Regions from separate parts of the Calorimonas adulescens genome, predicted to be linked through region 1. Evidence: a T-box and tRNA genes for the amino acid it is inferred to sense, from the RefSeq annotation. Region 1 holds a T-box; the other holds one or more tRNA genes.
The links. A T-box is a leader RNA that pairs with one kind of tRNA and senses whether it is charged. The one in region 1 lies ahead of pheS (phenylalanine--tRNA ligase subunit alpha), so its partner is inferred to be a tRNA-Phe.
Positions count from the first base shown of each region.

Region 1 (7,451 bases):
TTTGTCAACTCCTCAATATTTCTCTTTAATCCCTCATTCTCCGACATAAGCCTGGACACAGTTTCGTTCAACCTTTCTATCTCATCTTCTTTTTTCTTGAGCCTGTCAGCAAGATTCAGGGCGGTAAGTACAGCCATGTCTTCCCTGTCCAGCTTCTTATTCATTTTACGTATTTCCGTTATCATATGGTCTACAGTGTTTGCAATTTCTCTCATATACTCTATATCACTGGGACTTTTCATCTTATATGGTTTCCCATTTATCATTACTTCCACGAGATTGGGGTTATCACCCATCATCATCATCTCCCGTACCAAACTGATTCCGCCTTAATTAAGTAAAAAATGCATTGTCTCAGGATGTTGTATAAGTGTTCTGCATCTTGCAATAGAATAGAAAGACAGCAAATAAATATATAACACAATTATATAATAGTTTCGCTATTGTTATCCATTTTCCTTCTTGTATAAAAAATAAAAGAGCAAGGCAAAGCCTCACCCCCTTAAAACACCATTGAAATCTGTCTTTATCCTTTCTATTATCTTAGTCATCACATCATCTATTTCGGTTACAGTAAGCGTCCTGTCAGCAGCCCTGAATGTAATGGAAAATGCCACGCTTTTCTTCCCTTCAGGTATCTGTTTACCTCTATATATATCGAAAAGCGAAATTTCTTCAATTAATTTTCCTCCGCTCTCCATTATTGCTTTTGTCATATCACCCACACTCACTTCCTCAGCAACTATAAATGCAGCATCCCTTTCCACAGATGGGAATTTGGGCAATGGCTTGTAGGTTTTTGTTACATCGGCCTTTTTAAATATAGCATCCATATCCAGTTCCGCCACATATGTTTCCCGGGAAATATCATATCTATCGGCAACCCTGGGGTGCAGCCTTCCTGCAGAGCCAACAACTTCACCATCTATTATGATATTTATGGAAACCCCGGGATGAAGGTAGGGTTCATCAGACCTTGTGTAATTGACACCCTTAACATTCAGGCCCTCAAACATATACTCTATGCACCCTTTGATATCGTAAAAATCTATATTTTCCCCGGATAGTCCGATACATAACTTCTTAACCTGATCAGGAAGCTCTTTTAATTCTTCATCATTCCTGAAATATACAGGGGCAATTTCAAACATAAGTACCCTCTTATATCCCCTTGATATATTTAACTTTAGGGTTTTTATCATGTCTGGAATCAGGGTGGTCCTCATCACACTCTGGTTTTTACCAAGAGAGTTTGATATGGTGACATATTTACGCCTCAGATCCTCCTGTGGCAGGTACAACCTGTCAAGGTCTTCAGGATCGGCAAATGAAAATGTAACAGCCTCATACAGTGAAAATGAAGAAAGAATGTTTTTAGCCCTGAGCTCCAGCGTCTGCTCCAATGTCCTCCTGCCCTGGACCATTCTTTTGCCATCCAGTATGGTTTCAGGTATTCTGTCATACCCGTAAAACCTGGCTATTTCCTCCGCTATATCTGCCTCTCCCTCTATATCGTTGCGAAAATACGGCAGTGCTATATTCAGCATGTCACCATGGATATCAACTTTAAATTCAAGCCTTTCTAAAATTTCCGTTATGGTTCTGACATCAATATTAAGACCGAGTAACCCATTTATCCTGTTTATGTTTACGGTAATTGAATGTCTTTCCGGTAACACGCTGTATACATCTATCATGTTAGAGTAGGGAATACCTGCCCCCTGCTCACTTATGAGAACAGCGCACCTGTTTGCAGCTAAAGGTGCTATCTCCAAGGCCAGGCCCTTTTCAAACCTGGAAGAGGCTTCAGAACGCATCCCTAATGCTTTAGAGGTACGTCTGATATTACTTCCCAAAAAGTTTGCAGATTCAATAAATACCCTCTTTGTATCTGCTGTTATCTCAGTATTCAATCCACCCATCACACCGGCTATCCCTATGGGCCCTTTTGAATCAGTTATAAGGAGCATGTCACTTCTTAATTCCCTCTCCTTATGGTCTATGGTCACTATCTTCTCACCCTCCAGTGCCCTTCGAACTATTATCTTTCCCTCAGAAACCTTATCCGCATCGAAGGCATGGAGCGGCTGCCCCAACTCCAGCATCACATAATTGGTTATGTCCACAATATTGTTTATAGGCCTTATGCCGCACTTGATGAGCTTCATCTGAATATCCCAAGGCGATTCTTTTATCTGAATATTATCTATCACACACCCTACATACCTTTTGCAGAGGTCATTGTCTTTTATCTCTACTGTGATTGGCAATTCTTCCGTTTTAAGCACTTCGGGCATGTCAAAGTTAGGCATTCTAAACTCTTTTCCAAGAGTTACGGCTACTTCTCTGGCTATTCCTACTATACTCAGTTCATCCGGTCTATTGGGTGTAATTTCAAATTCTATGATATAGTCATCCAATCCAATAGCCCTTACAGCATCTTCACCGATAGGTAACTCGGGAAGAATGAATATCCCTCCACGCTGATATTCTGGCAAAAGTGATTCATCCAAACCAAGCTCCTCGGCAGAGCACATCATACCCATAGACTCTATTCCTCTGAGCTTATTCTTCCTGATTTTTATACCACCGGGTAACCTGGCCCCAATCTTGGCAACAGGTATAAACGCTCCTTCATATATGTTTGTGGCACCTGTAACAATCCTAAGGATATCGTTACCTGTATCCACACTCCCAACAAGAAGGTTATCTGCATTTGGATGCTTTTCTATCTTTAATATCTTACCAATGACAACATTCTCTATGTTCTCCCCCATATATTTATATGTTTCCACTTTAGTACCTGTCATAGTAAGCCTGTTGCAGAGCTCTCCTACCGGTATATCTATATCCACAAATTCTTTAAGCCAGCTCAATGGTACAAGCATTGTCAGCCCCCCTTAAAACTGTCTGATAAATCTAATATCATTTTCAAAGAATAGCCTCAGGTCATCTATTCCATACTTTAGCATTGCTATCCTGTCAAGACCCATACCAAAAGCAAATCCTGAATACTCTTGAGGGTCAATGCCTGACATAGAGAGGACCTTAGGATGTACCATACCTGAACCTAGTATCTCTATCCATCCTGTACCCCCACAAACCCTGCATCCTCTACCCTTGCATGCCATACAGGTAACGTCCATCTCAGCACTGGGTTCTGTAAACGGAAAGTAATGTGGTCTGAATTTTGTTTTTGTATCCTCCCCAAAAAGCTGCTTGGCAAAGAGGCTTAACACGCCTTTGAGGTCGCCCATAGTAACATTGCGGTCTACCACCAGCCCCTCTATCTGATGAAATACTGGTGAATGGGTAGCATCTATATTATCAGACCTGTATACTCTTCCAGGCACAATAACCCTTATTGGAGGTTTCTGCCTCTCCATTGTCCTTACCTGAACAGGAGACGTGTGTGTACGCAAAACTATGTTGTCATTAATATAGAAAGTATCCTGGATATCCCTTGCCGGATGGTCTCTCGGGATGTTCAATGCCTCAAAATTATAGTAGTCATACTCTATTTCAGGTCCTTCGGCTATGCTAAAGCCCAATCCAAGGAATATCTCAGTTATCTCTTCTCTTACTATGGTGAGCGGGTGCAGGTGACCCAATTCTGGCTTTCTGCCCGGCACGGTTATATCAATATATTCTTTCTTTAATCTTTCTTCCAGTTCCTTCTCTTCAAGCTCTTTTAACCTATGATTAAGGCTTTCCTCAATGACAACCTTGACCGCATTGATCTTCACACCGGCAGCCGGTCTCTCTTCCTTTGGAAGTTCGCCTATGCTCTTGAGTGCAGAGGTTATTATTCCTTTTTTGCCGAGGTATTTAATCCTTGTCTCCTCCAACACTTGTATATCAGAGGCATTTTGTATTTCAGTTTCTGCTTCCATCCTGATTCTTTCAAGGTCCATCGCATCACATCCTTTCCTATTTTTCTTTTAAAGTGATTGTTTCAAATTCGATCATACTTTATTATCAGTTCCAACCCGAGATTGGTTAGTCAACATACATGCTGTCGTCTCACCTTTCTTCTGATGCCTTCCATAAAAGCATCTCTGTCTGCAAAGTAAATTATGTATAAATCTAGAAAAGCCTTTCATCCTTTTCAGGGACGAAAGGCTCCGCGGTACCACCCTTATTAGCATAAAGCTCACTTATAATATAACGGCCAGGCCGTAAGGACCTACTCCATATTTCAGCCCATCCACTCCAGGGCGAACTTCAGAAGGCATACTCATAGGACCGCTCTCAGTCAATGGTGGTCCCTCCCTGTATGGATTACCTGCTTACTCTTCCCCTTCACAGTGTTTGCAATATTTAAACTGTCAATTATTATACCACATTGAGAAAAAAGATGAAATACCTGATCCGTTTTTTTAATTACACATTTTCTTCCTCAATGAGCTTTTTAATCTCATCCTTGCTTAGAACCTTGCCAGCAGCTTTTACCTTCTCATTTATAACTATACCAGGGGTTGTCATTATGTCATACTGCATAATCTTCTTTATATCCTTAACCTCCGTCACTTCAGCCTCGATGCCCATCTCTTTCAATGCTTCCCTGGTGTTTCTCTCTAAGGCCTGACATTTAGGACATCCGGTGCCCAGTATCTTGATTTCCATTTTTTCACCTCCTTTCATTAGACCATTCCAAATATATACCCTGCAATGGTAGACATGATGACTACCAGCGTAATATATGCTGCAGTCTTTTTAACACCCAGTATGCTGTTTATAACAAGCATACTGGGCAGGCTCAAGGCCGGGCCACTAAGCAGCAACGCAAGGGCTGGTCCTTGACCCATACCCGAACCCAAAAGACCCTGTAGTATTGGTACCTCTGTCAATGTGGCAAAATACATAAATGCACCTATTATTGAGGCCACAAAGTTGGCAGTTATTGAATTTCCACCCACCAGATAAGCCACATATCTCGATGGTATAAGCCCGGCATCTGTTCCCGGCCTTCCCATCAAAAGTCCTGCAACCATGACGCCTGCGAATAACAGGGGCATAATCTGGAGTGTAAAGAGCCATGTAGAATCCAGCCAGCTATGTATCTCATCTTTCTTGAACCATTTTAACAAAATTGCAAAAAGGACCATGAGAAGCAAACCGGTTATATACCATTTTATTCTGTATATATCGCTGAAAAACCCAACCTCCTGTTCTGGCTTTCCCCACGCAGCGAATATCAAAATGAGTATCATTACTGTAAAGTATATTATGTTTTGGGTTGCACTTCTTTCCCCATCCTCCTGATAGACTGATGATACCTCCAAGTTGGCCCTGACTGCATCCTCATTTCTAAAAAGTGCAGACATAATAAGACCTATGATAATTGAAAAAGATATAGCACCTATGGCTCTGGCCAGGCCTATTTTAAAGCCCAGCACCCTGGTAGTAAGTATTATTGCCAATATATTTATTGCCGGACCAGAGTATAGAAAAGATGTTGCCGGCCCAATTCCTGCACCCTTTTTATATATACCAGCAAACAACGGCAAAACTGTGCATGAACAGACAGCAAGAACTGTACCTGATAAAGAAGCAACCAGATAACTGACCGTCTTATTGGCTCCGCCCCCAAGATACTTTATAACCGAACCTTGAGAAATAAAGCTGGATATCGCCCCTGCGATAAAAAAAGCCGGTATAAGACACGTAAGTACATGAAGCCTAACATAGTCCTGGAGCATATATAATGATTCCATTACAGCACCCTGTACACGTGGTCGTTCAAACGGTACAAAATATGCCAGCAAAAACACTGTAACAATTAGAGTAAACTTCTGCCAGTTTTTCAATTCTCCTATCCCCTCTCCAACTGATACATCCTTCTTTCGATGTCACGACTCAATATATTGTCTATGCATCCAAAAAATGACACCATACACGGAGCATTCAAATGGTATAATACCTTCAAGCCGTCCTTTCTGCTGTCTATAATACCAACACTTTTCAGGATTGACAGGTGCTTAGAAACCGTTGACTGTTCCAATCCAAGTTCTTCCATTATCTCACATACACATTTTTCGTTGCAACTCGATAAGATATCTATTATTTTCAGCCTTGCCGGGTGAGAAAGAGCTTTTATAACCTCTGCCCGCAATTCATATTTATCCATAGGTGGAAATCATCTCCTTCGTTATATTCAAATATTATCATATAGGAATATAGTAGTCAACTCTGGTTTAGATATCTCTATAGCTTTCGTGCTCACCTTTTCGTTTTATTTTTTAACTGCAATATTGATTTTTCTACCTTTATTACGGGCCGAATACGAGGTATGCAAATTTTCACTACTGCTTACCGACAAATAAAAAAGGGCAGATTATGCCCTAATCAATACCTCCCCAAAGCATCTTTCAACCTTCCTTTTAATGTCTTCCAGATAATCGATGCTACACGGACTCACGCCGCAAAAATCTTTATTGAGTATGTCATCAGAATATTTATACCCTTGAATAACGTATCTTTCTGCCCCCTTAAGCCATTCCCCAATTTCCTCAAAGTCATCGACATTCAGCAGTTTTTCATGAACTGTAGTCCTAAATTCGTAACCTAAACCCGAGCTCATTAGCAATTCCGCGCTTTTATTAACCCTCAAAATATCACTCTTATCCTTTACAAAGAAGTGATATTTATTGAGCGGAGCCTTTATATCCATGGCGACGTAATCTACAAGTCCCCCAGATATTAACCTTTTCAATACCTCTGGCCTGGCCCCATTGGTATCCAGTTTTACCTTAAACCCTATCTCTTTTATCCTCTTTATAAAACCCTCAAGCCCTCCCCAGAGGGTTGGTTCACCACCGGTTATACATACACCATCTAATAGATTGCTCCTCTTTATAAGATAACTCAAAGATATCTCTTCTGAAATACGCCCTTCATCAACCGCTTTTATAAGAGAGCTGTTATGGCAGTAAGGACAGCAAAAGTTGCAGCCCGATACAAAAATCGTAGCTGCAACATGGCCAGGATAGTCAGCCATAGAGACTGGCATCAGGTCATATATCATATTACAAATTCCTTCCTCTCTGAAAATTCCTTTTGCTTGCCTCTGTTCCAGCACTGTACAGGCCTGTAATATCCAACCACCCTGCTGTATACTTCTGTATTCTTACCACAGTACGGACAGTTAAAGTGTTCACCATCTATATATCCATGGTCGTCACAGATAGAAAACGTAGGTGTTATAGTGTAATATGGCAGATGATAGTTTTCAGCAATCTTTCTTACCAATGACTTGCAGGTTTGCACATCGTATATCCTTTCACCTACGAATCCGTGCAGTACTGTCCCGCCTGTGTATTTACACTGTAGTTCATCCTGAATATCCAGAGCCGTGAATATATCCTCAGTAAAATCCACAGGAAGTTGAGTGGAGTTGGTATAATACGGTTCATTATCTCCGCAGGTTATGATATCTTTAAAAAGTTCTC
Region 1 is NZ_VTPS01000007.1:63,513-70,963, forward strand. Features, by position in the region: gene FWJ32_RS05875 (cell division protein ZapA) at 1-296, opposite strand, end outside; gene pheT (phenylalanine--tRNA ligase subunit beta) at 495-2,888, opposite strand; gene pheS (phenylalanine--tRNA ligase subunit alpha) at 2,901-3,914, opposite strand; T-box leader at 4,108-4,315, opposite strand; gene FWJ32_RS05890 (thioredoxin family protein) at 4,384-4,626, opposite strand; gene FWJ32_RS05895 (permease) at 4,644-5,810, opposite strand; gene FWJ32_RS05900 (ArsR/SmtB family transcription factor) at 5,816-6,130, opposite strand; gene FWJ32_RS05905 (anaerobic ribonucleoside-triphosphate reductase activating protein) at 6,338-7,027, opposite strand; gene FWJ32_RS05910 (ribonucleoside triphosphate reductase) at 7,024-7,451, opposite strand, start outside.

Region 2 (7,451 bases), on a different contig from region 1:
TTGGCAGCTATAATGTCTACTGTGGACTCACAGCTTATACTTATATCCAGCACTATAGTTAAAGACCTTTATCTAAATTATATAAATCCTAAAGTAAATGATGACCAGAGAAAACTTACCAGTACCAGCATGATAATAACTGCTCTACTGGGGCTTATTGCAATTTTGGCATCTATAAAGCCACCATCACTTATCATATGGATAAACCTGTATGCTTTTGGTGGCCTTGAGGCTACATTTTTCTGGATGCTTATACTTGGTCTTTACTGGAAAAGAGCTAATGCAGCTGGTGCTATAGCATCTATGATTACTGGCATAGTGAGTTTTATCGTTATTAGCAGGGTATGGCCGAGGCCATTTGGCACACATCCAATAGTTTTAACCTTGATTTTAGGCCTAATAGCTTTTTTAATTGCTACCTATGCTACAAAACCGCCAAAAGAGGAAACTATAGAGAAGTTTTGGGGTGTGTAAAATGGATTGTATGAAAGTCCATTAGTGAGGGTGAGTTAATATCTTTTGAGGGGTAAACTGGTCTAAATTGAATTTCGTATGTATACTGGATTGATTGCATCTGCGGGTATGGCGGTTGAAGTCATAAAAGACTGCTGTATTGATATCCCTGGCCAAATTATCACCTGTATACAGGATATCTTCCATGGGGTGGTTTTGAATTGTAGTGTGACATAAGGCTTATCTTAAAATTGTATCACATAGAGCAACGTTAAATCAAAAGGTTGGGACTACACAATGTCTTTGATATCAAAGTACAGTCCCAACCATTGTTGTATTTTCAGCTAATAGGAATTATCAACTCAATATTGTAGATGAGGGTAGACCTGTTGCGATTGATATACATACACACCGTACCTGGCAAATTTGCATGATTTTAAGCATGTTCTCTTTCTGAGACGGCTTTCTTTATCGCATCAACAGCTTGCTGTGTATTCATGTTTCTTATCTCCACGCCTATATGTTTGTCTCTTGCAAATCCCGCATCTTCGAAGGCGTCTCTGTACATCTTTCTCTGCATTGTGGGGTCGCAACCGGCGACGTATAATTCATCGATTTCACACCCTCGCAGCATATCCCTTAAATATTTATCGCCATCGTCAGCACATAGTTGCGGGTGAAGACCTACCCACTCAAATATATTTTCCCTTCTCAGTGAATTTAATACTTCAAACACATTCATCTCCTGAAACGACGGACATGTGCCCTGACAGACACATAACAACAGTCCTTTTTTACTCATGGCTTTACCTCCTATTTCCAAAATATGTTATTGCCTCACTGGGGCAAATTTTTGAACATCCTTTACAAAACTCTACACAGTTGTCGGGATTAACCACTTTAGGATATCCCTCATCGTCAATGGTATAGACATCGTGTGGACAAAAGTTAACACATTCATGATCCTGAATGCACTTATCCTTACTTATGATTGGATACCAGTTCTTTGCCAATAAGTTCACCCCCCTTCACTGGAAATAAAGATTATTCATTGAACGCTAATTAATCAAATGAATTCAATACATCGGCTATTCTGCCGTTTGCCCCTTCTATAACACTAATATTATTTTTACTTAACTTTTCTTTTACAGCGGGATCATCAATTTTAAATAGGACTAGTTTATCAATTTTTAAAGATTGAATAAATTTAATAAATTCATTGTCGTCAATATTTTGATGTCCATAGAAGATATTTTCGATATTTTGCACTTTTTTTAGCTCCTTATCTTCTATATCAGCAACAGTAAAGTATTCTGATCCGGATATGCTTGTACCCACCTCACTGTTTAAACCCAGATGATTTTTTGAAGCGAAAGCTATTTTCACTTTTTTCACCTCCATAAACGAATATTCGAATAAACGAATATACTTGATAAAAAATAACACGGATTAAACATACTTGAATAGGTCTTTTTTAACAAGCTCTATTATAGTAACAATTGATTTATCGATAAGAGTATAAAAAATTTTATTTCCATCTCTTGAATCCTCTACTATGTTATTATTTCTTAATACCGTTAAATGTCTTGAGATGTGCGATTGATCTAAATTGAGTTCGGCCATCATCTCACATACACACATATCTCTTTTGCTCAATAGCTCTATTATTTTTATCCTGGTAGGGTGGGATAAGGCTTTAAAGTATTCGGCCGAACTTTCATACACATCAAAATTATTGTGAATCATATGACCATCCTTTCATACTTAGTATATTCGTTTATTCGAATATTGTCAAGGGTAATCTTAAAGAATTGGTTAAAAAGGGCATTACGGATGGCTCATAAGGTTATCGGCAGGTATTGGATAACATGATGATATAGTTGAGCACTTAGTGCAGAGATGGATATCATTAGACGGAGTAGAGGCGAAAGGGAAAGAAATATAAAGATATTAGAAACTATGTAGAGATAAACCCGTGTAAATGGATTTTTATATTTTTGACTAAAATAGAATTCTCGTATATACTTATTATGTCAAACGGCCCGGTAGTTCAGCTGGTTTAGAACGCTAGCCTGTCACGCTAGAGGTCGAGGGTTCGAACCCCTTCCGGGTCGCCATATTATCTGCCCAGATAGCTCAGTTGGTAGAGCAGGGGACTGAAAATCCCCGTGTCGGTGGTTCGATTCCACCTTTGGGCACCATATATGCGGATGTAGCTCAGTTGGTAGAGCATCGCCTTGCCATGGCGAGTGTCGCGAGTTCGAGTCTCGTCATCCGCTCCATTTTTTTATGGCGACGTACCCAAGTGGCTAAGGGAGAGGTCTGCAAAACCTTTATGCCCCGGTTCGAATCCGGGCGTCGCCTCCATACATAAGAAAAAGTTAAAGGGTGATTTTTATCACCCTTTTTGTATATTATTTGTAATTCATATGCTCATTAGATTTTTTGACATGGATTGAATAAAAAAAGTAAAATATATATAATAGATATTAGATACAAAATGCAGCATAAAACATATACAACATAAGTATAATATATTGAAGTATTATTTGGGTGGGGCGACGATTGATAAATGGAAGAGAAAAAGAAAAAGATATTGGTAGCCGATGACTCCGTGCTGGCGAACAAAATAACAACAGATATCTTAAAAAAAGCCGGTTATGATGTTGTGAACGCCTTTGATGGGGAGGAGACATTAGAACTGATACAGAAGGAGCGACCTGACCTGCTGCTTACAGATATTGTTATGCCGAAGCTGTCTGGATTGGACGTGTGCAAGATAATCAGAGATGACCCGGTATACAACCTGATGCCTATTATCATACTTACCATGCAGGGGCAAGAAGAGGATAAGCTGCGAGGACTGGAGCTTGGCGCTGATGATTACATAGTAAAGCCATTTAATGAAAAAGAGCTTCTAATCAGGGTAAGAAATCTGTTCAAAAGAATTGACAGAAACAGACTTGCCAACCCTCTTACAGGTCTTCATGGTAACCTTGACATAACCATGGAGATGACAAGGCGGCTTGAGGCAGGTGAGAAGTTTGCTGTCCTTTACATAGACCTGGATAATTTTAAAGCATTCAATGACTATTATGGTTTTTCACGCGGCGACAGGGGAATAAAACTGCTGGCAGACATCATAGTAGAGGCCGACCATAAAGTGGGGGATACCAGGGACTTTATAGGCCATATTGGTGGCGACGATTTTGTTGTTATTACTACTACCGACAAAATGGAGCTACTGAGTCAGGAGATAATTAAAGCGTTTGATAGTTCAATCAAACTGCTTTACAATGAGGAGGATATTAAAAGAGGGTATATAATAACTAAAGATAGGCGCGGCCATGAAATGAAATACCCAATTATGACTGTTTCAATAGGGATAGTTGTAAATGAAGACCACAGGTTTAAGAGCCCTTTGGAAATAGGTGAAGTTGCAGCAGAGCTAAAGGCTGTAGCTAAGAATATGGCATTTAAGAGTAGTTATTTCATTGATAGAAGAAGGAGATGAAACTCCTTCTTTTTGAGGCGATAACATGGAAAAAAATTACAAATACTTTCTTGTGGATTATAGGGCAAAAAAACAGATTAAAGCATTAAGAAATATGGGAAATAATGTAATACCAGTGTATAGTCATCCACATTTACAGTCTCCTGTGTCAGCTCACCCTGACATGTTGATATATTCAATATATAATCACGTAATATATGCACCGGGTACATCATATACTACATTAAGGGCTATTCGTTCACTTGGATTTAACTTAATAAAGGGCGCCACAACCTTGACATGCAATTATCCTGGAGATATAGCATATAATATAGCAAGAATTGGAAATAAAATTTTTCATAACCTTAAACACACAGACAATGTCCTTAGAGATATACTAGAAAAATATGGTTTCACCTTTGTGCATGTAAATCAGGGCTATACAAAATGCAATGTCTGTATCCTGAATGACTATGCTGTCATAACAGAGGATAAAGGTATCGCAAGTGTATTGGAAAGAGAAGGTATAGATACATTGTTGTTACCACCTGGCAATGTCAGATTGCCGGGATACAGTTATGGGTTTATTGGTGGAGCCAGTGGTGCTTTAAACGATGATATTCTTGTTTTCACAGGCAGGATACGGGATAAGGCTGTTTCTAAAAGAATTGAAGGGTTTGCAGAAAAGCATAATAAAATAATAAAATATTTATCTGACAATGAAATAATAGACATAGGTTCAATTATTTCTCTAAATCAGGAATCATTATGACAGCATAAAGAATATGAGGATACACATACTACAGGAGAAAGGAAGTGAATTTAAGTGGCTTATTTCTCCGTGATACTCAACGATAATAGAGACGAGTTTTTAAGGCAACTGTGTAAAGGCCTGGCCAGGATTAAAGACGGCGAATTTTTTAAGATAAAAAAGCAGATCGTTGATAAAAAGACATGTATTTATTCACTGGAATGCATAGATGGATATATACCGACGAGGGACTCTTATAATGCTGCTATGGGGCTGATAGCCAGTACTTTAAGTGCCTATATTGTTGATGTCCATGAAAAAACCATATTAAAAAAAGTAATAGATAGATACTATTATTATTTTAACAAAGAAGAAAAGGAAATTATCTATGCCAATGCAATTTCTTTTTCTGACGAATATAACAGGGAACTTAGAGAATATAAAATAGAGGGGTTGAGAAAAAGTATAAACGATTTCTTGTGTGAAATGCATGAGATAAATCTTGAAGGCTTTATATCATTCAGAGGCCAGAATTATTTAAAGTGCCTGCGTGAGATCGCTGATAGGGCAGTAGACGAATATCTTATGGAAAGGGAATATAACGATTTTATAAAATTATTAAAGTATTTTGTTGACCTGCAAAGCCCTAAACTGGATACAATAAATATAATAATAAAGGATGACACGTATCAACTTCTTGATGGGGACATGAATGAACTGGATAACCATTTTATTGAATCGGCGATACAGGACAGTATAGAGGCAGAAATGAACAGGGATGATATATTAATAAGCTTTTTACTTACAATGGCGCCAGTAAAAATTTATATACACTCAGTTGAAAAAGCGGTAAACAAAGAGATAATAGAGACCATTATAAATGTGTTTGGAGGCAGGGTTTCCATTTGTGGTGGGTGCAACTTATGCAATGATATAAGGAGCATGATAAAAAAGTAGTAGAGGATAGCAAAAGGCAGCTATCCTTTTGTTTATTTGATAAAAAGATATCAAAAAAATTTTTGAAGGGCAGGGAGGATTTTTTGATTTTATGTAGAATACATATATTACAAAAATAAAACTCAATTTTATATTATGAAACAGGTGCTATCTATGAATGACTCATATAATGTTCAGGTCTTAGAGCGTACAATAAAGATACTGGAGATAATGGCTAAATACCCTTATGGCATTGCGCTAACTGACCTCTCGAAGGAGGTAGGGCTTAATAAAAGCACTGTCTTTCGAATTCTTGCAACATTCCAGTATTATGGATATATCATGCAGGACAGCGATGGTAAGTATAAGCTGGGTTATAAGTTCATGGAACTATCCAGTGCTGTGATGGAAAGACTTGATATCAGGAAAATCGCCCACCCATACCTTGATGAATTATCAAAAATCACTGGTGAGGTAGTCCATCTGGTTGTACTTGACGGGTATGAGGGTGTCTATATCGATAAGGTAGATAACTCTTTCGGCACGATAAGAATGTATTCGCAGGTAGGAAAACGTGTGTCACTGCACAGCAGTGGAGTAGGGAAGGTTCTTCTTGCCTCTTTAAGTGAGGAAGAAGTTGATAAATTCATTATAGAGAAAGGGTTACCGAAGAAAACTGAAAATACTATTACAGACCCTGTCAAATTGAAGGAAGAGCTGGCCAGGATAAGGAATCAGGGTTATGCAATTGACGATATAGAGAATGAGGAAGGGATAAGGTGTGTGGCAGCACCAATATTAAATTACAATGGAGAAACAGTTGCAGCAGTTAGCATATCTGGTCCTACGATACGTGTTACAAAAGAAAGGATTCCAGAATTAGTACATTTGATAAGGGAGTACACAATAAAGATATCGAGGGAAATGGGCTTTTTGATAAAGGAAAGAGGTGTGTAACATGCTGGATTAAACAATAGATGTATTAGTCTATTTTAAAAGGGGTGGTAAAAATATAAACATAATCTAAAACCATATTTCATATTATGAAACAAAATATAGGGAATTAGGAGGGGTAAAATGAAAAGGTTTTTAGTTATTCTTTTTTTGGCTATTTTGGTTATATCCACTATAACTGGTTGTGGCAGCAGCCAGAATACAGCACCAAATGGTAATGCTCAACAGTCCTCTCAGGAACAGGCAAAACAACTAACAATTAAGTTTGCAACATATTTTCCACCCGATCACCCTCAAAATGTAGCATTAAGGGAAGTATTTAAAAAACAAGTAGAGGAGAAGAGCAACGGTTCTATCAAAGTAGAAATTTATGATAATAATCAATTGGGCGACGAGAAAACATTTACAGAGGGTGTAAGAATGGGCACTATTGAGATGGGACTTCCCGGTCTCATTCAAGGTGAATCATTACCAAAGCTGAATATACTTCAATTTTCATATTTGTTTGATTCTTATGAGCATGCAATTAAAGTGTTGAAGAATGAAGAAATTATGAATAAAGTTACTGAAGGTATGACAGAGATGGGGACAAGACCTCTTGCATATTCTGTTAACGGCTTTAGAGTGGTCTCCAACTCAAAGCACCCAATAAACGCTATAGACGATACTAAAGATATTAAGTTAAGGGTTCCTCAAAATCAGATATTTATAGATTCTTTAAGTGCATTGGGATTTAGTACAGTTACGATGCCAATGACAGAGTTATTTACTGCATTACAACAAAAGACAGTTGATGGCCAGGAAAACCCTGCCGTGACTTTGTATACTTCAGGGTGGTATGAGGTTCAGCCATACTTAGCAATC
Region 2 is NZ_VTPS01000004.1:77,235-84,685, forward strand. Features, by position in the region: gene panF (sodium/pantothenate symporter) at 1-474, shown strand, start outside; gene FWJ32_RS03970 (heterodisulfide reductase subunit A-like protein) at 890-1,255, opposite strand; gene FWJ32_RS03975 (4Fe-4S dicluster domain-containing protein) at 1,260-1,466, opposite strand; gene FWJ32_RS03980 (NifB/NifX family molybdenum-iron cluster-binding protein) at 1,516-1,839, opposite strand; gene FWJ32_RS03985 (ArsR/SmtB family transcription factor) at 1,903-2,199, opposite strand; tRNA gene FWJ32_RS03990 (tRNA-Asp) at 2,493-2,570, shown strand; tRNA gene FWJ32_RS03995 (tRNA-Phe) at 2,579-2,654, shown strand; tRNA gene FWJ32_RS04000 (tRNA-Gly) at 2,660-2,735, shown strand; tRNA gene FWJ32_RS04005 (tRNA-Cys) at 2,745-2,820, shown strand; gene FWJ32_RS04010 (GGDEF domain-containing response regulator) at 3,026-3,967, shown strand; gene FWJ32_RS04015 (DUF6873 family GME fold protein) at 3,993-4,718, shown strand; gene ytxC (putative sporulation protein YtxC) at 4,773-5,654, shown strand; gene FWJ32_RS04025 (IclR family transcriptional regulator) at 5,808-6,590, shown strand; gene FWJ32_RS04030 (TRAP transporter substrate-binding protein) at 6,711-7,451, shown strand, end outside.
Region 2: it has a tRNA-Phe gene. The T-box ahead of pheS (phenylalanine--tRNA ligase subunit alpha) is inferred to sense a tRNA for this amino acid. The anticodon was not compared.